3 regions of the Pseudomonas sp. MF08817 genome follow, and region 2 is predicted to be linked to each of the others. Evidence: predicted binding sites of a transcription regulator. Region 2 holds the regulator's gene; each other region holds the start of a gene.
The links. The regulator FliA, encoded in region 2, starts transcription of late flagellar genes. The targets are predictions, from matches to a motif close to CTAAAGTTTNNNNNNNNNNNGCCGNTAA.

Region 1: a site for FliA is predicted at 2,667-2,694, ahead of AC19YR_RS21080 (flagellar protein MotY). Genes of this name have one in related genera too.
Region 3: a site for FliA is predicted at 2,859-2,886, ahead of AC19YR_RS05405 (methyl-accepting chemotaxis protein). Genes of this name have one in related genera too.

The regions. Positions count from the first base shown of each region.
Region 1 is NZ_JCBCUY010000040.1:1,019-10,958, forward strand. It holds gene AC19YR_RS21070 (hypothetical protein) at 1-221, shown strand, start outside; gene AC19YR_RS21075 (argininosuccinate synthase) at 350-1,567, opposite strand; gene AC19YR_RS21080 (flagellar protein MotY) at 1,694-2,602, opposite strand; gene pyrC (dihydroorotase) at 2,760-3,806, shown strand; gene rnt (ribonuclease T) at 3,803-4,477, shown strand; gene rpoS (RNA polymerase sigma factor RpoS) at 4,553-5,557, opposite strand; gene AC19YR_RS21100 (peptidoglycan DD-metalloendopeptidase family protein) at 5,663-6,508, opposite strand; gene AC19YR_RS21105 (protein-L-isoaspartate(D-aspartate) O-methyltransferase) at 6,721-7,356, opposite strand; gene surE (5'/3'-nucleotidase SurE) at 7,398-8,147, opposite strand; gene truD (tRNA pseudouridine(13) synthase TruD) at 8,135-9,193, opposite strand; gene ispF (2-C-methyl-D-erythritol 2,4-cyclodiphosphate synthase) at 9,190-9,663, opposite strand; gene fghA (S-formylglutathione hydrolase) at 9,716-9,940, opposite strand, start outside.
Region 2 is NZ_JCBCUY010000014.1:31,148-41,087, reverse strand. It holds gene AC19YR_RS10685 (protein-glutamate methylesterase/protein-glutamine glutaminase) at 1-253, opposite strand, end outside; gene AC19YR_RS10680 (chemotaxis protein CheA) at 301-2,532, opposite strand; gene AC19YR_RS10675 (protein phosphatase CheZ) at 2,547-3,335, opposite strand; gene AC19YR_RS10670 (chemotaxis response regulator CheY) at 3,366-3,737, opposite strand; gene fliA (RNA polymerase sigma factor FliA) at 3,905-4,645, opposite strand; gene fleN (flagellar synthesis regulator FleN) at 4,642-5,472, opposite strand; gene flhF (flagellar biosynthesis GTPase FlhF) at 5,591-6,910, opposite strand; gene flhA (flagellar biosynthesis protein FlhA) at 6,922-9,051, opposite strand; gene flhB (flagellar biosynthesis protein FlhB) at 9,241-9,940, opposite strand, start outside.
Region 3 is NZ_JCBCUY010000006.1:47,882-57,821, forward strand. It holds gene acnA (aconitate hydratase AcnA) at 42-2,783, shown strand; gene AC19YR_RS05405 (methyl-accepting chemotaxis protein) at 2,918-4,483, shown strand; gene AC19YR_RS05410 (alpha/beta family hydrolase) at 4,617-5,324, opposite strand; gene ccoN (cytochrome-c oxidase, cbb3-type subunit I) at 5,426-6,850, shown strand; gene ccoO (cytochrome-c oxidase, cbb3-type subunit II) at 6,861-7,469, shown strand; gene AC19YR_RS05425 (cbb3-type cytochrome oxidase subunit 3) at 7,473-7,697, shown strand; gene ccoP (cytochrome-c oxidase, cbb3-type subunit III) at 7,694-8,647, shown strand; gene ccoN (cytochrome-c oxidase, cbb3-type subunit I) at 9,130-9,940, shown strand, end outside.

The sequences.
Region 1 (9,940 bases), on a different contig from region 2:
AAAAAGAAGCAGACGAATTGATGCACAAAGTTGAACAGAAAATCCAGAAATCATCCGACACAGGTTACTTGATTGTATTTTTGACCAATCAGAAATCCGCAAAACTTATGACCCAGAGCGATTGGAGCACAGCAAACGAAGAGAAGCACAAACGACACCCCTATATTTCTTACAACTTGAACAACTTTGCTTTAACCCTGTCCTACCAGGCCAATGGCTAATAACAAGAACAAACACCCGCGAGATCTGTTTATACATCATGCCATCACATACAACGGTTGCATTAAACGAATTCAATAAAAAAGGCCCTGCACTGCAGGGCCTTTTCTTATACACACCAGCTAAAATATCAAAACAGCTTGCGGCCCTTGTTGGCCGCAATGCGCATGCGCAATGCATTCAGTTTGATAAAGCCCGCTGCATCTTCCTGGTTATAAGCGCCACCATCTTCTTCAAAGGTCGCGATATTGGCATCGAACAGCGACTCATCGGACTTGCGCCCAGTGACAATCACATTGCCCTTGTACAATTTCAAGCGAACCACACCGTTCACGTGAGCCTGGGAAGCATCAATCATTTGTTGCAGCATCAAACGCTCAGGGCTCCACCAGTAGCCGGTATAGATCAGGCTGGCATACTTAGGCATCAACTCATCTTTAAGGTGTGCGACTTCACGATCCAGGGTGATGGACTCAATGGCGCGGTGCGCACGCAGCATGATGGTGCCGCCAGGGGTTTCGTAGCAGCCACGGGACTTCATACCGACGTAACGGTTCTCGACGATATCCAGACGACCGATGCCATGTTCGCCACCGATGCGGTTCAGGGTGGCCAGAACGGTGGCCGGAGTCATTTCGACACCGTCCAGGGCAACGATATCGCCGTTACGGTAGGTCAATTCCAGATACTGCGGGGCATCGGGAGCCTTCTCCGGGGAGACGGTCCAACGCCACATGTCTTCTTCGTGCTCGGTCCAGGTGTCTTCCAGCACGCCACCTTCATAGGAGATGTGTAGCAGGTTGGCGTCCATCGAGTACGGGGATTTCTTTTTGCCATGACGCTCGATCGGAATGCCGTGCTTCTCGGCATAATCCATCAGCTTCTCGCGCGACAGCAGGTCCCATTCACGCCACGGCGCAATGACTTTCACACCCGGCTTGAGTGCGTAAGCGCCCAGCTCGAAACGCACTTGGTCGTTGCCTTTACCGGTCGCGCCATGGGAGATGGCATCGGCACCGGTTTCGTTGGCGATTTCGATCAGGCGCTTGGCGATCAACGGGCGGGCAATGGAAGTACCCAGCAGGTACTCGCCTTCGTAAACGGTGTTGGCGCGGAACATCGGGAAAACGAAATCACGCACAAATTCTTCGCGCAGGTCGTCGATGTAGATTTCTTTCACGCCCATGGCTTGTGCCTTGGCGCGTGCAGGTTCGACCTCTTCGCCCTGACCCAGGTCAGCGGTGAACGTCACCACTTCACAGTTGTAAGTATCCTGCAGCCACTTGAGGATCACCGAAGTGTCCAGGCCGCCGGAATACGCCAGAACGACCTTGTTTACGTCCGCCATGCCATCACTCCACCGGGTTCTACGGAAAGCCGACAAGTCTACCGTTCCAAGCGGATGATTTACAGTGGCGCGACAGCTTATGACGACGAAGCGACAGATTATGTCGAGCGGGCGACTAGCGCTGCTTCAAGACGTCGCAGCTGCGTTGGGCGTGGAAGCGGCTTGTGGGGCCGGTTTCTCGACGGGCGCGACCCGTTGCAGATGAATGTTGACCCGACGGTTCTTGGCCCGGTTGGCGGAGTTGGTGTTGGCCACCAAGGGATAACGTTCGCCATGGAACCTGATGGTCACCTGGGATTCTTCTATGCCGTTGGCCTTGAAGAACTCCATCACCGCCAAGGCCCGGCGGCGCGACAAATCGCGGTTGGTCAAACGGTTGCCGCTGTTATCGGAGTGGCCGTCGAGTTCGATGTGGTTGACCGTGGGGTCGGCCTTCATATAGTCGAGCATCACTTGCAACTTGGCCTTGGCTTGCTCATCGAGCTCGATGCCGCCGCCCGGAAACCCAACCTGGCCCAGCTTCACTTGTTCGAAGTTCATGGGCAGGAGCTTGGCCACGCAACCTTGATAGTCGCTATAGGCCTTGCTGAATCGCACCGGCAACAGGCGGATTTCCGAAACCCCTGCGTCGCGGGAGTAGTGGCGCACGACAGGGCTGCGGCCGTCCATCAGGCCGCTGATAAGCCGGCCAGCCTGGGCTTGAGAGCTGTTGAACAGTACATCGCCACTGCCACTTCTGACCGTCCCCAAGTTGATATCAGCACGCCCCGGCTGCCACGGGGCCGCCGCCGCCAGCAATGTCGCCGAGCCACCGCCGAGCAAGGCGTTAAAGGCTTTGAGGCGAAACGTCGCCTGCTCGCCCGCGCGGCGCACGAACTCGCCAGAGCCGAAATCGGTGATCGGCTGCGCCAGGCGACACTCGAACTTGTCGCCTTCGACCTTCCACTCAATGCTCTCCAGACGAGTCTGGAAAGTCAGGGCCATGGCCGGCAGGCTGGCAAACACACTGAGCAAGGCTAGATAACGCTGGCGCACGGGCGGCTCCACTGGCTTCTACAACTGAAAAGACCGATACATTCATTTACGGCATACCTTGAGCATATCGGTTGCCAGCGACAAAACTTGATAGCGAGTGCCTGCAAGAGTCTTTTCCGGTAGCATTCGCCTCAGTTTGACCCGCCTGGAATCCCCAATGTCCGACCGCCTGACCCTGCTGCGTCCCGACGACTGGCACATACACCTGCGTGATGGTGCTGCGCTGCCCAATACTGTGGCGGATGTTGCGCGCACCTTTGGTCGCGCCATCATCATGCCCAACCTGGTACCCCCGGTGCGCAACGCCGCTGAAGCCGATGCCTATCGCCAGCGCATCCTCGCTGCGCGGCCGGCCGGCAGTCGCTTCGAGCCGCTGATGGTGCTGTACCTCACCGACCGCACCCAACCGCAAGATGTCCGCGAGGCCAAGGCCAGCGGCTTCGTGCACGCCGCCAAACTGTACCCGGCTGGCGCAACCACCAACTCGGACTCCGGCGTCACCAGCATCGACAAAATCCTGCCGGCGATCGAGGCCATGGCCGAAGTCGGCATGCCTTTGCTGATTCATGGCGAAGTCACCCGTGGTGATGTCGATGTCTTCGATCGCGAAAAAATCTTTATCGATGAACACATGCGCCGCGTGGTCGAGTTGTTCCCGACCCTGAAAGTGGTGTTCGAGCACATCACCACCGCCGATGCAGTGCAGTTTGTCAGCGAGGCTTCGGCTAACGTGGGGGCGACCATCACCGCCCATCACCTGCTCTACAACCGCAATCACATGCTGGTGGGCGGTATTCGGCCGCACTTCTATTGCCTGCCGATCCTCAAGCGCAATACTCACCAGCAGGCACTGCTCGACGCCGCCACCAGTGGCAATGCCAAGTTTTTCCTCGGCACCGACTCGGCCCCCCATGCTCAGCACGCCAAGGAAGCCGCCTGTGGTTGCGCTGGTTGCTACACCGCTTATGCGGCAATCGAGTTGTATGCCGAGGCGTTCGAGCAACGCAACGCGCTGGACAAGCTCGAAGCGTTCGCCAGCCTCAATGGCCCGCGCTTCTACGGTTTGCCGGCCAATACCGATCGCATCACCCTGGTCCGCGAAGACTGGACCGCCCCTACCAGCCTGCCGTTCGGCGAGCTGACTGTCATCCCGCTGCGCGCCGGTGAAAAACTGCGCTGGCGCCTGCTGGAGGAACACCCGTGAGTGAAGACCATTACGATGACGAGCAAGAAGGCCATGGTGGTGGCGGTTCCCGTCACCCGATGGCGGCCCGCTTCCGGGGCTACCTGCCCGTCGTAGTCGACGTAGAAACCGGCGGCTTCAACTGCGCCACCGACGCACTGCTGGAAATTGCCGCCACCACTATTGGCATGGACGAAAAAGGTTTCGTGTTCCCCGAGCACACCTATTTTTTCCGCGTCGAGCCTTTCGAGGGCGCCAACATTGAAGCCGCTGCCCTGGAGTTCACCGGAATCAAGCTCGACCACCCACTACGTATGGCAGTGAGTGAAGAAGCCGCGCTGACGGACATCTTCCGTGGTGTACGCAAGGCGCTGAAGGCCAATGGCTGCAAGCGAGCGATCCTGGTCGGTCACAACAGCAGCTTTGATCTGGGCTTCCTCAACGCCGCCGTGGCGCGCCTGGACATGAAGCGCAACCCATTTCACCCGTTCTCCAGCTTCGATACCGCCACACTGGCCGGCCTGGCGTACGGCCAAACCGTACTGGCCAAGGCCTGCCAGGCTGCGGATATCGATTTCGATGGCCGCGAGGCGCATTCGGCGCGCTATGACACCGAGAAAACCGCAGACCTGTTCTGTGGCATCGTCAACCGTTGGAAGCAAATGGGCGGTTGGGAAGACTTCAACGACTGATCGGCTTTGCTTGCCCCATAAAAAATCCGGAGCCCCATAAGGGCTCCGGATTTTTTGTGCCGGCTCAATAAGGGTCTATTGGAACAGCGACTCGCTGGATAAGCCATTTTTCTCCAGGATCTCGCGAAGACGTTTGAGCCCCTCGACCTGGATTTGCCTGACCCGCTCCCGGGTCAAACCAATCTCAAGGCCAACATCTTCAAGGGTACTGCTCTCGTGGCCACGCAACCCGAAGCGGCGTATCACCACTTCACGCTGTTTGTCCGTCAGCTCCGAGAGCCACTGGTCGATGCTTTGCGACAGATCGTCGTCCTGCAGCAACTCGCAAGGGTCGGTAGGGCGATCGTCCGTCAAGGTGTCCAGCAAGGTTTTATCCGAATCCGGACCTAGCGAGACATCCACCGAGGAAACCCGCTCGTTAAGGCCTAGCATGCGCTTGACCTCGCCCACCGGTTTTTCCAGCAGGTTGGCGATTTCTTCAGGGGAAGGTTCGTGATCGAGTTTTTGCGTCAATTCCCGTGCGGCCCGAAGGTAGACGTTCAGTTCCTTGACCACATGGATCGGCAACCGGATGGTCCGGGTCTGATTCATGATCGCGCGCTCGATGGTCTGACGGATCCACCAGGTTGCGTAGGTCGAAAAACGGAAGCCTCGTTCCGGGTCGAACTTCTCCACCGCGCGGATCAAGCCGAGGTTGCCCTCTTCGATCAGGTCGAGCAGTGAAAGCCCACGATTGACGTAGCGTCGGGCGATTTTCACCACCAGCCGCAAGTTGCTTTCAATCATGCGCTTGCGCCCGGCCGGATCGCCACTTTGCGACAAGCGCGCAAAATGAACTTCTTCTTCCGGCGACAGCAGGGGGGAAAAGCCGATTTCATTGAGGTACAACTGGGTCGCGTCGAGCGCCCGGGTGTAGTCAATGTATTTGTGTTGCTTGAGTGAAGCGGAGTGTTTGGATTTGGTGCGAACTGAAGGTGTTGCAGATCCCTCATTCGACATCGAATCCGTAGCGATGCCGGCCTCCATCAGGAGAACCTCATCATCGATGTCAAACTCCGGCACTTCTTTACTGAGAGCCATTGTTATAGTCCTTTGGTGAGTTCGACCTCAAGCTCAAGCGGCGCCTTTATCCTTGGCAACGCTGGAGCCTGTTCCTTCTACGTGAGGGAACAGGCTGACAACCGATCAACGGCGTGGCAGGAATTGCAGTGGGTCTACAGGCTTACCCTGACGGCGAATCTCAAAGTGCAGTTTCACCCGGTCTGTACCAGTTGACCCCATTTCGGCAATAGCCTGCCCGACTTTGACCTGCTGCCCCTCCCGAACCAACAGCCTGCGGTTATGACCGTAGGCACTGACGTAGGTATCGCTGTGTTTGATGATGACGAGCTCGCCGTAGCCCCGCAAGCCACTCCCGGCGTACACGACCGCCCCATCAGACGCAGCTAAAACAGGCTGTCCCAAATCCCCGGCGATATCAATCCCTTTATTCAAACTACCGTTTGAAGAGAATTTTCCAATCAAAACGCCATTTGCCGGCCACCCCCAACCCTTGGGCGCCGGGCCTGCGGGCGGCAGCGGCGCGAGGGTAGGCTTACTCGCCGGAGCGGTTATCACGCCGTTGGTAGTGCCCGCCGGGCGACGGGTCACAGTGGTCTTGCTGGAAGAAGACGGGGTCGAAGTGGACTGCGTGACGACAGTGGTTGGCGTTGAACCCGAGCGACCATCGAAGCGAATCGTCTGACCCGGGTGGATGGTGTAAGGCGGTGGAATATTGTTGCGTGCAGCGAGGGCCTTGTAGTCCCAACCATAGCGGAAGGCGATCGAAAACAGGGTGTCGCTGCGTTTGACCACGTACTGACCTGTGGTCACTACCGGCCGCTGAGGCGCTGCATTATTGCGATCGACCACCCGTACATTGCCCTTGGGCGTGCTGGAACAGGCAGCCAACATGGAACTCAAGACAAGGCCAATCACCAGTCGCTGAAAGCTTTTTACATCCATACGCTGCGCAATGGCTGTGAGACTCACCCGCCGCTCCCTTTGTGGTGGCTGATAAAAAAGAGTGCCCGTTGAGGCTTGGAATGTCGCCAGTATAACCGGCTGCGCATGCTTTACCGACGCCAAGGCCCATTCGATGGGTTTATCTGGCTATCGGTTCATGCTCGGGTTTTGTTTATTCTTTTCGGCGCCGTTATAGGACAGGCGACCGCGCACAGAATTCATCGCGTTTATATAAATGCTCAGGCCAGGGGGCCATTGAGCAACGGCACAAAACGTACGGCACCGAGAACCTGCCGAGAAAAACCCTGCTCCTCGCGGGTAATCAGCATCAATTGCTGAACTTCGCCAGCCCCCACCGGAATCACCAACCGCCCGCCAGGGGCCAACTGATCGAGCAAGGCCTGCGGCACATCAGTGGCCACCGCAGTGACGATAATGCCGTTATACGGTGCCAGCGCCGGCCACCCTTCCCAGCCGTCGCCCCAGCGGAACACCACGTTTCGCAGGTTCAACTCCACCAGGCGTTCTTTGGCGCGGTCCTGCAGGACCTTGATGCGCTCAACGGAAAACACCCGTTCCACCAATTGCGACAGCACCGCCGTCTGATAGCCCGAGCCGGTGCCGATTTCCAGCACCTTGTCCAGAGGCCCGGCGGCCAACAGCAGTTCACTCATGCGCGCGACCATGTACGGCTGGGAAATGGTCTGGTTGTGGCCAATGGGCAGCGCGGTGTCTTCGTAGGCGCGGTGGGCCAGCGCTTCATCGACGAACAGGTGCCGAGGTGTACGGCGGATCACCTCCAACACCTGGGCGTTGGACAGCCCTTCTTCATACAAGCGCTGGATCAAGCGCTCCCGCGTGCGCTGGGAGGTCATGCCGATACCGCGCCGCAGCATGTCGTCTTGCTCGCGAGCCATCAGCGCAGCCCCTCCAGCCAGCCTTCGACGCTGGCAAAGGCGTCGTTGAAGGTGCGATCGAGTTGCAACGGCGTAATCGAAACGTAGCCCTGCATCACCGCGTGGAAATCCGTACCAGGACCGCAGTCGTCGGCATCGCCAGCAGCCGCGATCCAGTAGCCGGAACGGCCGCGCGGGTCGACCACTTCCACCGGTGCCGCCGCCCGGGAACGGTGCCCCAGGCGCGTCAGTTGCACGCCGCGGATATGATCCACGGGCAGATTGGGCACGTTGACGTTGAGCACAGTGCGCGGTGGCAGCTGTAACCCGGCCTGGGCCTCGATCAGCTTGCGCGCGAAGTGGGCGGCCGTCGGCAGGTTCTCGACCTGGCGCGAGACCAGCGAAAACGCGAAGGACGGACGCTCCAGGAAACGCCCTTCCAGCGCCGCGCCGACGGTGCCCGAATACAGCACGTCATCCCCCAGATTGGCGCCCAGGTTGATCCCGGATACCACCATGTGCGGCGCCTGCGCGAGCAAGCCGTTGACCCCCAGGTGAACGCAGTCGGTGGGGGTGCCGTTGACGCTGATAAAGCCGTTGGCCAGGGTTTGCGGATGCAACGGACGGTCGAGCGTCAGCGAGCTGCTGGCGCCGCTTCGTTCCTGGTCCGGGGCGATCACCACGCACTCGGTGTAATCCGCCAACGCAGCATGAAGCGCGGCGAGGCCGGGGGCCGTGACCCCGTCGTCATTAGAAATCAGAATACGCATGGGCTGTCCGTCTGCCCCACCGGCACCAGATCGACAAGCTCGCGCACCAGTACAGTGGCAAAGCATCCGGCCGGCAGGACGAATTCCAGTTGCAGAATGTCAGGCTCGGGATAATGCCACGTCAAACCGCCAATGGGCAGCCGCAGGATTCGACGCTCATGTTTCATGCCCGCGGCCACCAGCCAATCGCGCAGGTCCGGCTCACTGCCCGCGACACCTTGCTCCAAGGCATGGGTCGCGCCGCCGGCCGGCGACTCGCCTTCGCCCCACTGCGGCCCGGTGGGGTGCAGGTCGAGAATGGCCAAGCGCGGATCACTGCACTCGGCCTCCCCGGCCGGGAAGAAGCTGCGGCTGTCGGTGAAGGCCAGGAGGTCGCCCACCTGGGCGCGCTGCCAACTGCCGTCGGCAACCCGCGCCGCCAGTACTTGGTTGAACAAAAAACTGCGGGCCGTGGACAGCAGCCGCGAGCGCACATTGCGTTGCTCCGGCAGTGCCTTACGCGCAGCCCAGCCACGGGCGTCAACCACATTGCCGCCGTTGTGGCCGAAACGTTGCGTACCAAAATAGTTGGGAATGCCCTGACGGGCGATCAAGCGCAAGCGCTCGTCGATGGCCGCGTGGTCGCCGCTCAGTTGGGTGAGGCGCAAAGTAAAGCCGTTGGCCGAATGGGCACCACGTTGCAGTTTGCGTTTGTGCCGCATGCTTTTGAGGATGGTCAACGTGTCGTTCTGCGCTGCCGACAGATCCGGGTCGGCCTTGCCCGGCAGTTGCAAGCTGAACCATTGGCGCGTCAACGCCTGGCGATCCTTGAGGCCCGCATAGCTCACCGTACGCAACGGCACGCCGGCAGCCTTGGCGATGCGCCGCGCCGCTTCTTCGGTGTTGAGGCCGCGTTTTTCGACCCACAACCACAGGTGCTCGCCATCGCCGCTCAAGGGGATATCGAGCACTTCATCGACCTGGAAATCTTCCGCGCTGGCTTTGAGTACGGCACTGCCAAGGGATTCGCCGTAGGCACGTGGGCCCAGCAATTGCAGGTCGTTCATGAGCGTTGCAACAAGGCGACGGCGTGCACCGCGATGCCTTCTTCACGGCCGACAAAGCCGAGCTTTTCAGTGGTGGTGGCTTTTACGTTCACTTGATCCAACTCGACCTGAAGATCCGCGGCAATCAACGCACGCATCGCTTCGATGTGGGGGGCCATTTTCGGCGCCTGGGCAATGATGGTGTTATCGACGTTGGCGACTTTCCAGCCTTTGGCATGGATCAATGCGACAACGTGGCGCAGCAGCACGCGGCTGTCGGCGCCCTTGAATTGCGGGTCGGTGTCCGGGAAGTGTTTGCCGATGTCCCCCAGCGCCGCCGCGCCGAGCAGGGCATCGCTCAAGGCATGCAGCAGCACGTCGCCGTCGGAATGGGCCAGCAGCCCGCAATGGTGGGCAATTTGCACACCGCCCAGGGTGATGAAATCGCCTTGTGCGAAACGGTGTACATCGTAGCCGTGGCCAATACGCATAAAAAAACGCCCCGATTGAGTCAGGGCGTGATTCTACCTGCTTTGGCGCACATTAGGCGCCTAGCGCACGAGCGTGATGGGCCAAGTGCTCGTCGATGAAACTGGCGATGAAAAAGTAGCTGTGATCGTAGCCCGGTTGCAGGCGCAGGGTCAGCGGATGGCCCGCCAGCCTGGCGGCCTGTTGCAGGGCCAGAGGTTTGAGTTGGGTTTCAAGGAAGTCATCGCGGTCACCCTGGTCCACCAGCAACGGCAGCTTCTCCCGGGCTTGGGCAATCAG
Region 2 (9,940 bases):
TCAGCGAGGAAAACATCAAGACCGGTGTAGGGCAGCGCTGCATGATGTGCCGCACTGCGGTGATGCCATCCATCATCGGCATCTCGTAGTCCATGGTGATGACGTCTGGCTTGAGGGCCAGCGCCTGATCGATCGCCTCTTTGCCGTTGGTCGCCGTGCCGACGACCTGGATATTGGAATCCGCTGAAAGAATTTCCGAGACGCGGCGGCGGAAGAAACCCGAATCATCCACCACCAGGACCTTGACTACCATAAACACTCCGTTAGGCGGGGCGAGGCAATCGCCCGGCCCCACCAGAATCAAATACGCCGTGCGGCGTAACGCTTGAGCATGCTCGGAACATCGAGAATCAGGGCGATGCGGCCGTCACCAGTAATGGTGGCGCCGGACATGCCCGGGGTGCCCTGGAGCATCTTGCCCAAAGGCTTGATGACCACTTCTTCCTGGCCCACCAATTGATCGACCACAAAGCCGATGCGCTGGGTGCCCACCGACAGGATCACCACGTGGCCCTCGCGCTGCTCTTCATGGGCGGCGGACGCCACCAACCAGCGCTTGAGGTAGAACAGCGGCAACGCCTTGTCGCGCACGATCACCACTTCCTGGCCATCGACCACGTTGGTGCGCGACAGGTCCAGGTGGAAGATCTCGTTGACGTTGACCAGCGGGAAGGCGAATGCCTGGTTGCCCAGCATGACCATCAGGGTCGGCATGATCGCCAGGGTCAACGGCACCTTGATGACGATCTTCGAGCCCTGGCCCTTGGTCGAGTAGATGTTGATGGAGCCGTTGAGCTGGGAAATCTTGGTTTTCACCACATCCATGCCCACGCCACGGCCCGACACGTCGGAAATCTCGGTCTTGGTCGAGAAGCCCGGAGCGAAGATCAGGTTGTAGCACTCGGTATCGCTCAGGCGATCGGCTGCGTCCTTGTCCATCACCCCGCGCTTGACCGCGATGCCCCGCAGGATGTTCGCGTCCATGCCTTTGCCGTCATCGGAAATCGACAGCAGGATATGGTCGCCTTCCTGTTCGGCGGCCAGGATCACCCGGCCCAGGCGTGCCTTGCCCGACTCTTCGCGCTCCTGGGGCGACTCGATACCGTGGTCGACCGCGTTGCGCACCAAGTGGACCAGCGGGTCGGCCAGGGCTTCGACGAGGTTTTTGTCCAGGTCGGTTTCTTCGCCCACCAGCTCCAGGCTGATCTCTTTCTTGAGCTGGCGCGCCAGGTCACGAACCAGGCGCGGGAAGCGCCCGAAGACCTTCTTGATCGGCTGCATGCGGGTTTTCATCACCGCGGTCTGCAGGTCGGCGGTCACCACGTCCAGGTTGGAAACGGCCTTGGACATGGCTTCGTCGCCGCTGTTCAGGCCCAGGCGCACCAGGCGGTTACGCACCAGCACCAGTTCGCCCACCATGTTCATGATTTCGTCCAGGCGCGCGGTATCGACGCGCACCGTGGTTTCCGCTTCGCTGGCCTGTTTTTCCGCCGGCGCGGCAGCGGCGGCACGGGCCGGCGCGGGGGCTGCAGCCCTGGCCGCCGGGGCTGGGGCTGGCGCCGCTGCTGCTGCAGGTGCGGGCGCCGGGGCGGCCTTGGCCACGGGGGCCGCGACAGCCGCCGCAACCGCTGGGGTCTCGGCGCTGAACTTGCCTTTGCCGTGCAGCTCGTCGAGCAGGGATTCGAATTCGTGATCGGAAATCAGATCGCCGCCCACCGCAGCGGCCGTCGCCGCAGGCGCAGGTTTGGCGTCGGCGATAGCACTTTCCAGGGCATCGACGGCAAAGTTGCCCTTGCCATGCAACTGGTCGAGCAGTGCTTCGAACTCGTCGTCGGTGATGTCGGTGCTGGCCGCCGCTGGTGCAGCGGCGGCAGGTTCGGCGGCGGGCGCCACGGCGTCCACGGCGAACTGGCCCTTGCCATGCAGTTGGTCAAGCAGGGACTCGAACTCGGCATCGGTAATGTCATCGCTGCCACCCGCCGCCACGGCGGCGGGCGCCGGCGCTTCGGCCTGGGCCTTGACCGCATTGAGCGAGTCCAGCAGTTGCTCGAATTCGTTGTCGGTAATGTCGCCGCCGGCGCTTTCAGGCTCGGGCTCGGCCGCAGCCGGGGCCGGTTCAGCCGCAGGCGCAGGCTGGTCGGTGGCTGGCAGCGCCAGGCGTGCCAGGGCTGCCAGCAGTTCCGGCGTAGCAGCGGTGATCGCAGAGCGCTCACGCACTTGGCTGAACATGCCGTTGACCGCGTCCAGGGCTTCGAGAACCACGTCCATCAGTTCCGAGTCGACGCGCCGTTCACCCTTGCGCAGGATGTCGAACACGTTCTCGGCGATGTGACAGCACTCCACCAGCTCATTGAGCTGGAGGAAGCCGGCGCCCCCTTTTACAGTGTGAAAACCGCGAAAAATTGCATTGAGCAAGTCCGCATCATCCGGTCGGCTTTCCAGCTCGACCAGTTGTTCGGACAGCAACTCAAGAATCTCGCCGGCCTCAACCAGGAAATCCTGAAGGATCTCTTCATCGGCGCCGAAGCTCATTTTTGTGGGTGCTCCTAGAATCCAAGACTGGAAAGCAAATCGTCTACATCGTCCTGACCGGACATAACGTCTTCACGTTTATCGGCATGAATCTGCGGACCTTCACCCTGCGCCAGGTGTTTTTGTGGATCTTTTTGCGCCAGGATCTCGTCGCGGTCATGCTCGATGCCCGCAAACCGGTCGACCTGGCTGGCCATCAGCACCAGCTTGAGCAAGTTGCTTTCGACTTCCGTGACCAGTTGTGTCACCCGCTTGATGACCTGGCCGGTGAGGTCCTGGTAATCCTGGGCCAGCAGAATGTCGTTGAGGTTGCCCGACACCACGCGTGTTTCTTTCTCGCTGCGGGCCAAAAAAACCTCGACCCGGCGCGCCAGATCGCGAAACTCTTCGGCACCCACTTCGCGGCGCATGAAACGTGCCCAGTCCGCGCTCAGGGCCTGGGCGTCGTGGCCCAAGCCGTTGACCAGCGGCGTGCTGTTTTCCACCAGGTCCATGGTGCGATTGGCCGCAGCCTCGGTCAGCCTGACAACATAACCCAGGCGTTCAGTGGCATCCGTGATCTGGGACACTTCTTCGGCTTGCGGCATGTGCGGGTCGATCTGGAAGTTGACGATGGCGCTGTGCAATTCGCGCGTCAGCTTGCCGACTTCCTGGTACAGGCCGCGGTCACGGGTCTGGTTGAGCTCATGGATCAGTTGCACCGCGTCGCCGAACTTGCCTTTTTCAAGGCTTTCGACCAATTCGTGGGCATGTTTTTTCAGAGTCGATTCAAAATCGCCCTGCGATGATTCGTTATGCTCCATAGCGCCCCCGTGGCGGACTGGCTTCGCGCATCAACCGATGCGTTCGAAGATTTTTTCAATCTTTTCTTTCAACGCCTGGGCCGTGAAGGGTTTGACTACATAGCCGTTCACCCCGGCCTGGGCTGCTTCGATGATCTGTTCGCGCTTGGCTTCAGCGGTGACCATCAACACCGGCAGGTGCTTGAGTTTTTCGTCGGCGCGCACATGGCGCAGCAAGTCGATACCGGTCATGCCAGGCATGTTCCAGTCCGTCACCAGAAAGTCGATGCTGCCGCTGTTGAGCACAGGGATGGCGGTAGTGCCGTCGTCTGCCTCGACCGTGTTGGTGAACCCAAGGTCACGCAACAGGTTTTTTATGATCCGCCGCATCGTTGAGAAGTCATCAACGATGAGGATTTTCATGTTCTTGTCCAATTCGACCTCCAAGCAGTCTTAAACGCATCCAGCACCTGGACACGCCATTTCATCAATCAGGCTGGGCACTCACCGGCGACATGGAGCAAAACGAGCCGAGACCGGTACGGCGCTACGCCGTACCGGCCCCGTTCGCAGAGCCCCCACACTGCCTGTCAGCGCGCTCGCCACTCCCCCAAACGCCCCCGCAAGCGGGCCGCGCACTGGCTGTGTAACTGGCTGACCCGCGACTCGCTGACCCCCAGGACCTCACCGATTTCCTTGAGGTTCAGCTCTTCGTCGTAGTACAGCGCCAAGACCAGTCGCTCACGCTCCGGCAAATTGGCAATCGCGTCCGCCAGCGCAGCCTGGAAGCGCTCGTCTTCCAGGTCGCGCGACGGCTCCAGATGAGCACTCGCGCCATCCTCGTGCAGCCCTTCATGCTCGCCGTCCTGCAAGAGGTCGTCGAAGCTGAACAGGCGACTGCCCAAGGTGTCGTTCAAAATCCCGTAATAATCATCGAGGCTCAATTGGAGTTCGGCCGCAACCTCGTGATCTTTAGCGTCACGACCGGTTTTAGCTTCAATTGAGCGAATGGCATCACTGACCATCCGGGTGTTGCGGTGTACCGAACGGGGGGCCCAGTCGCCTTTACGCACCTCATCGAGCATCGCGCCGCGGATACGAATCCCCGCGTAGGTCTCGAAGCTGGCGCCCTTGCTGGCGTCGTACTTGGTCGAGACTTCAAGCAAACCGATCATCCCGGCCTGGATCAGGTCTTCGACCTGGACGCTGGCGGGCAGGCGTGCCAGCAGGTGGTAAGCAATGCGCTTGACCAAGGGCGCGTAGCGCTCGATCAATTCGTATTGGCTGTCACGCGCCGACTTCTTGTAAAGGTTGTAGCCGCTGGCTGTCATAGCACAGGTCCCGCCGTTTGATGCACAAGCCGCTCGACAAAAAACTCCAGATGCCCGCGCGGGTTAGCGGGCAGTGGCCAGGTATCGACCTTCTGGGCGATGGCTTTGAACGCCAGTGCGCACTTGGAACGAGGGAACGCTTCGTAGACTGCACGCTGCTTTTGCACAGCCTTGCGTACGCACTCGTCGTAGGGAACCGCACCGACGTATTGTAAGGCGACGTCCAGGAAGCGATCAGTGACCTTGGTCAACTTAGCGAACAGGTTGCGCCCTTCCTGCGGGCTCTGGGCCATGTTGGCCAGTACGCGGAAGCGGTTCATGCCGTAGTCGCGGTTGAGCAGTTTGATAAGGGCGTAGGCGTCGGTGATGGAGGTGGGTTCGTCGCACACCACCAGCAGCACTTCCTGGGCCGCGCGCACGAAACTGACCACCGACTCGCCGATCCCGGCGGCCGTGTCGATCACCAGCACGTCGAGGTTGTCGCCGATGTCGCTGAACGCCTGGATCAGGCCGGCATGCTGGGCCGGGCTCAGGTGCACCATGCTCTGGGTGCCCGAGGCTGCCGGCACGATGCGGATCCCGCCGGGGCCCTGGAGCAGCACGTCGCGCAGCTCACAGCGCCCCTCGATCACATCGGCCAGGGTGTGTTTGGGGGTCAGCCCCAGTAACACGTCGACGTTCGCCAGACCCAGGTCGGCGTCCAGCAGCATGACGCGTCGGCCAAGCTCCGCCAGAGCCAGGGACAAGTTCACTGACACGTTAGTCTTCCCGACGCCACCTTTGCCGCCGGTCACCGCGATCACCTGTACGGGATGCATGCTGCCCATGTTCTTTCTATACCTTGTCTTACTTAGACGGAGGCCACATAACTGGCTGCGCGTTCACCGTTGGAACAATGCGTGGCAGGCCATCGATGTAGGTTCACTGCAATCTATTCATTAAACCTCAGCCGACCTGCTTGGCCGGGCTGTGGTAAAGGTCAGCGAACATGTCAGCCATGGCTTCTTCGCTGGGTTCTTCCTGCATTTGCACACTTACGGCACGGCTGACCAATTGGTGGCGGCGCGGCAAGTGCAAGTCATCGGGAATACGCGGCCCATCGGTCAGATAGGCCACCGGTAATTCATGGCTGATAGCCAGGCTCAACACCTCGCCCAGGCTCGCCGTCTCGTCCAGCTTAGTCAGAATGCAGCCAGCCAGCCCGCAACGCTTGTAACTGTGGTACGCGGCGGTCAGCACTTGCTTCTGGCTGGTGGTGGCCAGCACCAGGTAGTTCTTGGAGCGGATGCCGCGCCCGGCCAGGCTTTCCAGCTGCATACGCAGGGCCGGGTCGCTGGCCTGCAGGCCGGCGGTGTCGATCAGCACCACGCGCTTGCGCAGCAGCGGGTCGAGGGCTTGCGCCAAGGACTGGCCCGGATCGACATGGGTCACCGAGACGTTGAGGATGCGGCCCAAGGTCTTGAGCTGCTCCTGAGCGCCGATGCGGTAGCTGTCCATGCTCACCAGGGCGATGTTCTGCGCGCCGTACTTGAGCACGTAACGGGCCGCCAATTTGGCCAGGGTGGTGGTCTTGCCCATGCCGGCGGGGCCGACCATGGCAATCACACCCCCCTCTTCCAGGGGTTCGATTTCCGGCGTGGCGATCATGCGCGCCAAGTGCGCCAACAGCATGCGCCAGGCCTGGCGAGGTTCGTCGAATTCGGTAATCAGGGCCAGCAAGTCCCGCGACAGCGGCCCGGACAAGCCGATGCGCTGCAGGCGCCGCCACAGGTTGGCCTGCTGCGGGCGGCTGCCTTGCAACTGGTTCCAGGCCAGGGAGCCGAGCTGCACTTCCAGCAGTTCGCGCAGGCCATTGAGTTCAAAGCGCATGGAGTCGAACGCGCGCTGGTCCACCGACTGCGAGGCCGGGGCCACCGGCGCCGGGCGTGGCGGCTCGACGAAGGTCGGTTCGATCAGCGGTTCGGCGGCAGTCAGCGGCAGGCCGGCGAACAACTGGCGATTGGTGCTCGGGTCGCCGTCGCCACGCAGGCTCAATTCGGCCTGGGCGGTCACGATGCGCGACTGGGTCTTGCGCAGTTCGTCTTCGAGTTCGATGTTCGGCACGCGCGGGGCCAGGGCCGACAGTTTGTAATCCAGGGCAGCCGTCAGCTCGACACCGCCAGCGATCCGCCGGTTGCCGATGATGGCCGCATCCGCGCCCAGCTCATCACGCACCAGTTTCATGGCCTGACGCATATCGGCGGCGAAAAAACGCTTCACTTGCATAACCCACTACCTCAGCCGTTGGGCCCTACTGTCGCAACGATGGTCACTTGCTTGTTGTCAGGAATTTCCTGATACGCCAACACGTGCAAACCCGGGACCGCCAGGCGTCCGAACCGCGAGAGCATCGCGCGAACGGGGCCGGCTACCAGCAGAATCACCGGTTGACCTTGCATTTCCTGGCGCTGAGCGGCGTCGATCAACGAACGCTGCAGCTTCTCGGCCATGCTTGGCTCCAGCAGAACGCCTTCATCGGCGCCTTGCCCTGCCTTCTGCAGACTATTGAGCAATATTTGTTCCAACCTTGGTTCCAAGGTGATGACAGGCAGCTCAGACTCAGTGCCTACAATGCTTTGCACGATAGCGCGGGACAATCCGACGCGCACCGCGGCAACCAAAGCGGCAGTATCTTGACTCTTGGCTGCATTATTGGCGATGGCTTCGGCAATGCTACGAATGTCGCGTACCGGCACCTGTTCGGCGAGCAAGGCTTGCAGCACTTTGAGCAACTGCGACAGCGACAGCACCCCCGGCACCAGCTCTTCAGCCAGTTTCGGCGAGCCCTTGGCCAGCAATTGCATCAGTTGCTGGACCTCTTCGTGGCCCAGCAGTTCGCTGGAGTGCTTGTAGAGAATCTGGTTCAAGTGGGTCGCCACCACTGTGCTGGCGTCCACCACCGTGTAGCCCAGCGATTGCGCCTGGGAACGCTGACTGATTTCGATCCACACCGCGTCCAGGCCGAAGGCCGGGTCTTTGGCGGTGATGCCGTTGAGGGTGCCGAACACTTGGCCGGGGTTGATTGCCAGTTCGCGGTCCGGGTAGATCTCCGCTTCGGCCAGGATCACGCCCATCAGGGTCAGGCGATAGGCGCTGGGCGCCAGGTCGAGGTTGTCGCGGATATGCACCGTGGGCATGAGAAAGCCCAGGTCCTGGGACAGCTTCTTGCGCACGCCCTTGATCCGCGCCAGCAACTGGCCACCCTGGTTGCGATCCACCAGCGGGATCAAGCGGTAGCCCACTTCCAGGCCGATCATGTCGATGGGGGTCACGTCGTCCCAGCCCAACTCCTTGGTTTCCTGGGCGCGGGCCGGCGACGGCAGCAGCTCCTGCTGGCGCTGCACCTCTTCCAGGGCCTGGACCTTGACGGTGTTCTGTTTTTTCCAGAACAGGTACGCGGCGCCACCGGCCACCGCTGCCATGCTCAGGAACGAGAAGTGCGGCATGCCCGGCACCAGGCCCATCACCGCCATCAGCCCGGCGGACACCGCCAGGGCCTTGGGCGAAGCGAACATCTGCCGGTTGATCTGCTTGCCCATGTCTTCGGAACCCGAAGCCCGGGTCACCATGATCGCGGCAGCGGTGGACAACAGCAGTGATGGCAATTGCGCCACCAAACCGTCACCGATGGTCAGCAAGGCGTACACCTTGCCCGCATCGCCGAAGGTCATGCCGTGCTGGAAGATACCCACGGCCATGCCGCCGATCAGGTTGATGAACAGAATCAGCAGGCCGGCGATGGCATCGCCGCGCACGAATTTGCTGGCACCGTCCATGGAGCCGTAGAACTCGGCTTCCTGGGCCACTTCCGTGCGGCGCATCTTGGCTTGGTTCTGATCGATCAGGCCGGCGTTGAGGTCGGCGTCGATGGCCATTTGTTTGCCGGGCATGGCGTCGAGGGTGAAGCGGGCGCTGACCTCGGAAATCCGCCCGGCACCCTTGGTTACCACGACGAAGTTGATAATCATCAAAATCGCGAACACCACGATACCGACCACGTAGTTACCGCCGATCACCACCTCACCGAAGGCCTGGATCACCTTGCCCGCAGCGGCGTGGCCGTCCTGGCCGTGGAGCATTACCACCCGTGTGGACGCCACGTTGAGCGCCAGGCGCAGCAGCGTCGCCACCAGCAAAATGGTGGGGAACACGGCGAAATCCAGCGGCCGCAAGGCGTACACGCACACCAGTAGGACCACGATGGACAGGGCGATGTTGAAGGTAAAGAACACGTCCAGCAGGAACGGTGGGATCGGCAACATCATCATTGCCAGCATGACCAACAGCAACAACGGCACACCCAGATTGCCCCGCGACAGGTCAGTCAGGTTGTTGCGCGCCGAGTTGAGCAAGTTAGAGCGATCCACCGGAAATTCACCGTTCCTTTTAAAGCAATCTTTTGACGCCAGAGGCAGGCGCAGGGCGGCTACTGCAAGAAGCCTTCCAACTTTTGCGCAGGGGGATGCGGGCGGGCGTTTTAGGTGGGTTTGAGGGCGTTATCGCGGCCGAGCCCACCCCCACAGGGGCCGACTTGGGCCAGGCCGGCTAGCAATACATCAGGAATCGCGGCGCAAATCCGGCGGTATCGGCAGGTCTTTGAGGGGGTCGGGGCGCTTGCCCTTGCCCGCCCGGTGCTGGCGGATCTGATAGACATAGGCCAGCACCTGGGCCACGGCCAGGTACAGCCCCGCGGGGATTTCCTGCTCAAGCTCGGTGGAGTAGAAAATCGAGCGCGCCAGGGCCGGCGACTCCAGCAGGAGGATGTCGTTGGCCACGGCTATTTCGCGGATCTTCAACGCCGTGAAGTCGCTGCCCTTGGCCAGCAGCATGGGCGCAGCGCCCTTCTCCGGGTCGTACTTGAGGGCCACGGCGTAGTGGGTCGGGTTGGTGATAATTACGTCGGCGTCGGGCACCGAGGCCATCATCCGGCGCTGGGACATTTCGTACTGCACCTGACGAATCCGCTGCTTGACCTCCGGGCGCCCTTCCTGGTCCTTGTGCTCGTCGCGAATCTCCTGCTTGGTCATCAACAGCTTCTTGTGGCTTTCCCACAACTGCACGGGCACGTCCACCGCAACGATCAGCAGCAAGCCGCAAGCCATCCACAGAGCGCTCCAGCCCACCACTTGGGCGCTGTGGATAATCGCTTGGTCCAGCGGTTCGTGGGCGATGCGCACCAGGTCGTCGATATCGGCAGACAACACCGCCAACGCCACGAACAGGATGATGAAGAACTTGGCCAGGGCCTTGAGTAGC
Region 3 (9,940 bases), on a different contig from region 2:
TCATTGGATCCGCCACCGTGCGGATAAAAGGAGTCAATGCAATGCCGTCCCTCGATAGCCTGAACACCCTAAAAACATTAGAAATCGACGACAAAACCTACCACTACTTCAGCCTGCCGCACGCGGCCCAGACCCTGGGCGAGTTGGACAAGCTGCCAATGTCGCTCAAGGTACTGCTGGAAAACCTGCTGCGCTGGGAGGACGGCAAAACCGTCACCGGCGCTGACCTCAAGGCTCTGGCCGGGTGGCTCAAGGAACGGCGCAGCGACCGGGAAATCCAGTACCGCCCCGCCCGCGTGCTGATGCAGGACTTCACCGGCGTGCCCGCCGTGGTCGACCTGGCCGCCATGCGCGCCGCCGTGGCCAAGGCCGGCGGCGACCCGCAGCGCATCAACCCGCTCTCGCCGGTGGATCTGGTGATCGACCACTCGGTAATGGTCGACAAATTCGCCACCGCCAGCGCTTTCGAGCAAAACGTCGATATCGAAATGCAGCGCAACGGCGAACGCTACGCCTTCCTGCGCTGGGGCCAAAGCGCCTTCGACAACTTCAGCGTCGTGCCGCCGGGCACCGGCATCTGCCACCAGGTCAACCTGGAATACCTGGCGCGCACCGTGTGGACCAAAGACGAAGACGGCCGCACCTACGCCTTCCCCGACACCCTGGTCGGCACCGACTCCCACACCACCATGATTAACGGCCTCGGCGTGCTCGGCTGGGGTGTGGGCGGCATCGAAGCCGAAGCGGCGATGCTCGGCCAACCGGTGTCGATGCTGATCCCGGAAGTGATCGGCTTCAAACTCACCGGCAAGCTCAAGGAAGGCATCACCGCCACCGACCTGGTGCTGACCGTCACGCAAATGCTGCGTAAGAAAGGCGTAGTCGGCAAATTCGTCGAATTCTACGGCGACGGCCTCGCCGACCTGCCCCTGGCAGACCGCGCGACCATCGCCAACATGGCCCCCGAATACGGCGCCACCTGCGGATTCTTCCCCGTAGACGACATCACCCTGGACTACCTGCGCCTGTCCGGGCGCCCCGCCACCACCGTGAAACTGGTGGAGGCCTACTCCAAAGCCCAGGGCCTGTGGCGCCTGGCCGGCCAGGAACCGGTGTTCACCGACAGCCTGGCCCTGGACATGGGCAGCGTCGAGGCCAGCCTCGCCGGGCCCAAACGCCCACAAGACCGGGTCTCGCTGCCCGACGTGGGGCAAGCCTTCTCGGACTTCCTCGACCTGCAATTCAAACCCGCCAGCAAAGAAGAAGGACGCCTGGAAAGCGAAGGCGGCGGAGGCGTGGCCGTGGGCAACGCCGACCTGATCGGCGAAGCGGACTACAGCTACGAAGGCAACACCTATCGCCTGAAAAACGGCGCGGTGGTGATCGCCGCCATCACCTCCTGCACCAACACCTCCAACCCCAGCGTGATGATGGCCGCAGGCCTGGTGGCAAAAAAAGCCGTGGAAAAAGGCCTGGCCCGCAAACCCTGGGTCAAGACGTCCCTGGCCCCTGGCTCCAAAGTGGTCACCGACTACTACAAGGCCGCCGGCCTGACCCCCTACCTCGATCAACTGGGCTTCGCCCTGGTCGGCTACGGCTGCACCACCTGCATCGGCAACTCTGGGCCGCTGCCCGAACCCATCGAAAAAGCCATCCAGCAAGCCGACCTCACCGTCGCCTCCGTACTGTCGGGTAACCGCAACTTTGAAGGCCGGGTCCACCCCTTGGTGAAAACCAACTGGCTCGCCTCGCCGCCCCTGGTGGTCGCCTACGCCCTGGCCGGCACCGTGCGCATCGACATCAGCCGCGAGCCCCTGGGCACCGGCAAAGACGGCCAACCGGTGTACCTACGCGACATCTGGCCCAGCAGCCAGGAAATCGCCGCCGCCGTGGCCCAGGTCGACACCGCGATGTTCCACAAGGAATACGCCGAAGTCTTCGCCGGCGACGAACAATGGCAAGCCATTGAAGTCCCCCAAGCCGCCACTTACGTATGGCAGGCCGACTCCACCTACATCCAACACCCGCCGTTCTTCGACAACATCGGCGGCCCGCTGCCAGTGATCGAAGACGTCAAGAACGCCAACATCCTCGCCCTGCTCGGCGACTCCGTGACCACCGACCACATCTCCCCCGCCGGCAACATCAAGGCCGACAGCCCCGCTGGCCGCTACCTGCGCGAACAAGGCGTGGAACCGCGGGACTTCAACTCCTACGGCTCACGGCGCGGCAACCACGAAGTCATGATGCGCGGCACCTTCGCCAACATCCGCATCCGCAACGAAATGCTCGGCGGTGAAGAAGGCGGCAACACCTTCTACATCCCCACCGCAGAAAAAATGCCCATCTACGACGCCGCCATGCGCTACCAAGCCAGCGGGACGCCACTGGTGGTCATCGCCGGGCAAGAATACGGCACCGGCTCCAGCCGCGACTGGGCCGCCAAAGGCACCAACCTGCTGGGCATCAAAGCCGTCATCGCCGAAAGCTTTGAACGCATCCACCGCTCCAACCTGGTCGGCATGGGCGTCCTGCCCCTGCAATTCAAACTCGACCAAAACCGCAAAACCCTCAACCTCACCGGCCACGAAACCCTCACGATCCAAGGCCTGACCGAAGCCGAACTGACCCCACGGATGAACCTGACACTGGTCATCACCCGGGAAAACGGCAGTACGGAAAAAGTCGAGGTACTGTGCAGGATCGATACCTTGAATGAGGTGGAATACTTCAAGGCGGGGGGGATTTTGCATTATGTGTTGAGGGAGTTGATTGGTTCCTGAACTACCCTCAAGGCCTACTCACCGCCTTCGGGCGGTGTTTTTATTTGAGCCGGCGCACAGTTTGAAAAAATAAACTTCATTATTCCCCCACCGCTGCCGACAACCTGTCAAAGCCTTGCGGATAGAAAAAAGCCATGCGTAATAACCAACCAATAACACAACGCGAACGTACCTTTCCGGCTCAGCAACGGTTGATTTCTACCACCGACGCAAAAGGCGTGATTACTTACTGCAACGATGCTTTTGTCGAAATCAGTGGGTTCTCCCGTGAGGAGCTGTTGCGTGCGCCGCATAACCTGGTGCGTCACCCTGACGTTCCGGCGGCGGTGTTCGCGCATATGTGGGGTACGTTGAAACAAGGCTTGCCATGGATGGGCATTGTTAAGAATCGCTGCAAGACCGGTGACCACTATTGGGTCAACGCCTATGTGACACCGGTGTTCGAAGGCAATCAGGTGGTCGGCTATGAGTCGGTGCGGGTCAAGCCCACCGCCGAGCAGGTGCGCCGTGCCGAAGCGCTCTACCAACGCATCAACCAGGGCAAGTCGGCCATTCCCCGTAGCGACCGCTGGTTGCCGGTGTTGCAGGATTGGGTGCCGTTTATCCTTATCAGCCAACTGAGTTTTCTGATCGGTATCTGGTTCAATTCCCACTGGGGTTTTGCCCTGGCGGCGGGGTTGTCGGTGCCGTTGGGGTTGCTGGGCCTGACCTGGCAGCAGCGTGGCCTCAAGCGTTTGTTGCGCCTGGCGGAGCAGACCACGTCCGACCCGTTGATCGCGCAGATGTACACCGACAGCCGTGGCGCCCAGGCGCGCCTGGAGATGTCGATCCTAAGCCAGGAAGCGCGCCTGAAAACCTGCCTGACGCGCTTGCAGGACACCGCCGAGCACCTCAACGAGCAGGCGCGGCAATCCGATGTGCTGGCCCACAACAGCTCCAGCGGCCTGGAGCGCCAGCGGGTGGAGACGGAGCAAGTCGCCACCGCTGTGAACCAGATGGCGGCGACCACTCAGGAAGTCGCCAGCCATGTGCAGCGCACGGCCGACGCCACCCAGGAGGCCAATCGCCTGACCAGCCGTGGCCGCGATATCGCCAGCGAAACCCGCGAAGCGATCCAGCGCCTGTCGGTGGTCGTGGGTGAAACCGGCGCCACGGTGACCCAACTGGCCAAGGACAGTGATGAGATCGGTGGCGTGGTGGATGTCATCAAGGGCATTGCCGACCAGACCAACCTGCTGGCGCTCAACGCTGCCATTGAAGCGGCCCGCGCCGGGGAAATGGGGCGAGGCTTTGCGGTGGTGGCCGATGAAGTGCGGCAACTGGCGCAGCGCACCAGCGAGTCCACGGGGCAGATCCACAGCTTGATCGCCAAGTTGCAGCAGACCGCCAGCACGGCGGTGCAGACCATGGACGCCGGGCATCGTCAGGCCGAGGAAGGCGTGGCCAAGGTGATGGAGTCCGACGCCGCGCTGGTGGGGATCAGTGAGGCGGTGGCCAACATCACCGACATGACCACCCAGATCGCCGCTGCGACCGAAGAGCAAACGGCGGTGGCCGAAGAGATCAGCCGCAATATCAGCACCATTGCGCAACTGGCCGATCAGACCTCGGAACAAGCGATGCACTCGGCGCAGTTGAGCGAAGCGCTGACCTTGACGGCGACCACCCAGTACTCGCTGGTGGAGCGCTTTAACCGTTGAGGCTGCGCTAGCGGCAACAACCTCACGCCGCACGCCCGTAGCAAGCGGGCTTGCCCGTGCTGGGGTGCGCCAGGCGCCACACCGATTACCACGGCTAGGCCGCCGAGCGTGGGCGAGCCTGCTTGCTACATCGCTACGTGATATCGGCCACGAAGGCGGCGATTTTTTGCGCCGCTGCGTCCAGGTGCTGTTCATGGGTGAAGCCTGAAGCCTTCAAGGGCTTGAGGTCATGGTCCGCCGCCACCAGCCACATCACCTCGATGCTCGGCGACAGCGCATAACCCTCCACAGTTTCGCGATTGCCCAGGGCGTCGCGCTCGCCCTGGACTATCAGGGTGGGCGTCTTCAGCCCTGCCAGGTGCTCGACCCGCGGTTTCTCGGGCTTGCCCACGGCGTAGAACGGATAACCCAGGCACACCAGGGCGCCCGCCCCCAACTCATCGGCCAGCAAACTGGCCATGCGCCCGCCCATGGACTTGCCTGCGACCACCAAGGGCCCAGTGACATGACGCCGCACCTGCGCGTACACCTCACGCCAGCATTCCAGTAGCTTGGGGGCCGGATTGGGTGGGCGCTTGCCACCGTCCAGGCGCCGCTGCGCCATGTAGGGAAACTCGAAGCGCAGCACGTTGATACCTAGCGCAGCCAGGCGTGCCGCCATGTTGCTCATGAAAGCACTGTCCATGGGCGCGCCGGCACCGTGGGCCAAAATCAGGGTTACGCCGGCGCCCTCGGGCTCGGCGTGCGCCTGCGGCTGAGCGGCGTCCCACAGCCAGCCGTGAACGCGCAGGCACCGCGCCCATTGATCCCCGTCAATACTGGCCTTGTGCTCTTTGTCCATGCTTGCCTCGCTTTTTAGTCTGCCTATAACTCCAGCTGAAGTGAGCGCACCCCTGCCCTGCGCAGTCGCCCTTGCTTCAGTTGAACCGTGGATGGGGAACCATGAACACTTCTATCAGTACCGCCTATAACTACAAGGTGGTCCGCCAATTCGCCATTATGACGGTGGTATGGGGCATCGTCGGTATGGGGCTCGGGGTTTTTCTCGCAGCTCAATTGGTCTGGCCTGAACTCAACTTCGACCTGCCGTGGACAAGCTTCGGCCGCCTGCGTCCGTTGCACACCAACGCAGTGATCTTCGCCTTTGGCGGTTGCGCACTGTTTGCCAGCTCGTTCTATTCGGTGCAACGCACCTGCCAGACCGAGCTGTTTGCACCAAAAATCGCCGCGTTCTGCTTCTGGGGCTGGCAATTGGTGATCCTGCTGGCCGCCATCTCGCTGCCACTGGGTTACACCAGCAGCAAGGAATACGCCGAGCTGGAATGGCCAATCGATATCCTGATTACCATCGTCTGGGTCGCCTACGCCATCGTGTTCTTCGGCACGCTGGTCAAGCGCAAGACCAAGCACATCTACGTCGGTAACTGGTTCTTCGGTGCGTTCATTCTCACCGTGGCCATCCTGCACCTGGTGAACAACGCCGAGTTGCCGGTCAGCCTGACCAAGTCCTACTCCGCCTATGCCGGCGCGACCGATGCGATGGTGCAATGGTGGTACGGCCACAACGCCGTGGGCTTCTTCCTCACTGCGGGCTTCCTGGGGATGATGTACTACTTCGTACCCAAGCAAGCCGAGCGTCCGGTGTATTCGTATCGCCTGTCGATCGTGCACTTCTGGGCACTGATTACCCTGTACATCTGGGCCGGCCCGCACCACCTGCACTACACCGCACTGCCAGACTGGGCGCAGTCCCTGGGCATGGTGATGTCGCTGGTTCTGCTGGCACCGAGCTGGGGCGGCATGATTAACGGCATGATGACCCTCTCCGGCGCCTGGCATAAGCTGCGCAGCGACCCGATCCTGCGGTTCCTGGTGGTATCCCTGGCGTTCTACGGCATGTCGACCTTTGAAGGCCCGATGATGGCCATCAAGACCGTCAACTCGCTGTCCCACTACACCGACTGGACCATCGGCCACGTACACGCCGGTGCCTTGGGTTGGGTTGCGATGATCTCCATCGGCGCCCTGTACCACATGATCCCGAAAGTCTTCGGTCGCCCTGGCATGCACAGCGTGGGCCTCATCAACGCACACTTCTGGCTGGCTACCATCGGCACCGTGCTCTACATCGCTTCGATGTGGGTCAACGGCATCGCCCAGGGCCTGATGTGGCGCGCGATCAACGAAGACGGCACGCTGACCTACTCCTTCGTCGAGACCCTGGTGGCCAGCCACCCAGGCTTCATCGTTCGTCTGGCAGGTGGTGCGATCTTCTTCACCGGCATGTTGCTGATGGCTTACAACGTCTGGCGCACGGTTCAGTCCGCCAAGCCCGCTGAAGTCGCCGCTGCCGCGCAGATGGCCTGAGGAGTCCGACATGAAACACGAAGTAATCGAGAAAAACGTCGGCCTGCTGATGCTGCTGATGGTGCTGGCTGTGAGCATCGGCGGTCTGACCCAGATCGTCCCGCTGTTCTTCCAGGACGTGACCAACACCCCGGTTGAAGGCATGAAGCCCTATACCGCGTTGCAACTGGAAGGTCGCGACATCTACATCCGCGAAGGTTGCGTGGGTTGCCACACCCAGATGATCCGTCCGTTCCGCGCCGAAACCGAACGCTACGGCCACTACTCGGTTGCCGGCGAAAGCGTCTGGGATCACCCGCACCTGTGGGGCTCCAAGCGTACCGGCCCGGACTTGGCCCGTGTCGGCGCCCGCTACTCCGACGACTGGCACCGCGCGCACTTGTTCAACCCGCGCAACGTGGTGCCCGAGTCGAAGATGCCGGCCTATCCATGGTTGGTGACCCAGCCGCTGGACAGCAGCCACACCGAAACCAAACTGCGGGCGATGCGCACCCTCGGCGTTCCGTATAACGATGCCGACATTGCCGGCGCCACCGCTTCGCTCAAAGGCAAGACCGAGATGGATGCTCTGGTCGCCTATCTGCAAGTGCTCGGCACCGCTATCAAGAACAAGAGGTGAGCCATGGGCTTTGTACTCGATAGTGGAATGATCCGCGGCCTGGGCACGTTGGTGGTGATGATCGCCTTCATCGGCCTGGCGCTGTGGGTCTTCAACGCCAAACGCAATCCGGAGTTCGCCCAGGCGCGGCTACTGCCGTTCGCCGACGAACCATTGCCCGGCACCGCCGGGAATCAACCTGAAGAAGCTCTCTCCCAAGAGCCTGCAACAAGGAGCATTCGGCCATGACTACCTTCTGGAGTGCGTGGATCTGCGTACTGACCATCGGCAGCCTGATCGGCCTGACGTGGCTGCTGTTTGGCACCCGCAAGGGCGAAACCAAGGGCAGTGTCGACCAGACCATGGGCCACAGCTTCGACGGGATCGAGGAATACGATAACCCGCTGCCGCAATGGTGGTTCCTGCTGTTCGCCGGCACCCTGGTGTTCGCCGTCGGTTACCTGATCCTCTACCCGGGCCTGGGCAACTGGAAAGGCGTCCTGCCGGGTTACGAGGATGGCTGGACCCAAACCAAGGAATGGGACAAGGAAATGGCCAAGGCGGACGCCAAGTTTGGTCCGATCTACGCCAAATTCTCGTCTATGTCCGTGGAAGAAGTGGCTAAAGACCCGCAAGCGTTGAAAATGGGCGGTCGCCTGTTCGCTTCCAACTGCTCGGTTTGCCACGGTTCCGACGCCAAGGGCGCCTTCGGCTTCCCTAACCTCGCCGACAACAACTGGCGTTGGGGCGGCAGTGCCGACACCATCAAGGCCACCATCATGGGCGGCCGCATGGCTGCCATGCCGGCCTGGGGTGAAGTGCTGGGTGAAGACGGCGTGAAAAACGTAGCCGCTTACGTTCGTCACGAACTGGCCGGCCTGCCCCTGCCTGCCGACAGCGGTGCCGACCTGGCCGCTGGCCAACAGGCCTACAGCACCACGTGCGTGGCATGCCACGGCCCGGCCGGTACTGGCATGGAGATGATGGGTGCGCCGAACCTGACGCAACCGGCCGGTTTCATCTACGGCTCCAGCCTGGCACAACTGCAACAGACCATCCGCCACGGTCGTCAGGGCCACATGCCTGCACAGACCGAGCTTTTGGGTAACGACAAAGTGCAACTGCTGGCCGCCTACGTGTACAGCCTGTCCCACAATGCCGACACCGCAAAAGCGTTGGCTGAAAGCAAAAGCGAATAATCCGCATCTGCTTGCCTGCCGCATCGTTCAAGATGCGGCAGTTCTCTACCCCTTTGCGACCAAGTGTCGCACCCTCCAAACGTCGCGCTTTGCGATCCCCGGATTCGGGTCTAAGCTTGCCTCCACGAGGACAGGCGTCACCCGTCCACAAGCCCATCGTAGCCGAACCGTACCCAGCATCTGATCGCTGATAAGCCGCAAAGGCTGGTAGATACCGGCTGTCGCGCCCATCACTGCTTGTCAGGCACTCAACTGCTTCCTACAAATTCGGTTACACGCTGCCTGTTACCCGCGCCGATTTCCTTCACTGCGACAATTTGTCAGGGGCCAATTTTGTCCCTACTCCGAGCATGGAAAGGGCGCAGAATCAGCTTCGGAAAGCATTGACGCAGGTCATGGCGCGTTGCAATGACCCCCCGCTTTCTACATACTTGCGGCCGATTTTTATCCCTAATAAAACACCCAAACCGTGGAACCTTAGAATGAGCACAGCAATCAGTCCGACTGCTTATAACTATAAGGTAGTCCGCCAGTTCGCCATCATGACGGTGGTCTGGGGGATCCTTGGCATGGGGCTCGGTGTCTTCATCGCCTCGCAACTGGTCTGGCCGGAGTTGAACCTCGGCCTGCCATGGACGACCTTTGGACGCCTACGCCCGCTGCACACCAACCTGGTGATCTTCGCCTTCGGTGGTTGTGCGTTGTTTGCCACTTCCTATTACGTCGTGCAGCGAACCTGCCAAACGCGACTGATTTCCGACTCACTGGCGGCCTTCACCTTCTGGGGTTGGCAGGCTGTGATCGTCGGCGCCATCGTTACCTTGCCGCTGGGTTACACCACCACCAAGGAATACGCTGAACTGGAATGGCCCCTGGCTATCCTGCTGGCGATCGTCTGGGTCACCTACGGCCTGGTGTTCTTCGGCACCATCACCAAGCGCAAGACCAAGCACATCTACGTGGGCAACTGGTTCTACGGTGCGTTCATCGTCGTAACGGCGATGCTGCACATCGTCAACCACGCGTCCCTGCCGGTCACCCTGTTCAAGTCCTATTCGGCCTATGCCGGTGCGACCGACGCGATGATCCAGTGGTGGTACGGCCACAACGCAGTGGGCTTCTTCCTGACCACTGGCTTCCTGGGGATGATGTACTACTTCGTACCCAAGCAGGCCGAGCGTCCGATCTACTCCTATCGCCTGTCCATCGTGCACTTCTGGGCGTTGATTACCCTGTACATCTGGGCCGGCCCGCACCACCTGCACTACACCGCACTGCCGGATTGGGCGCAGT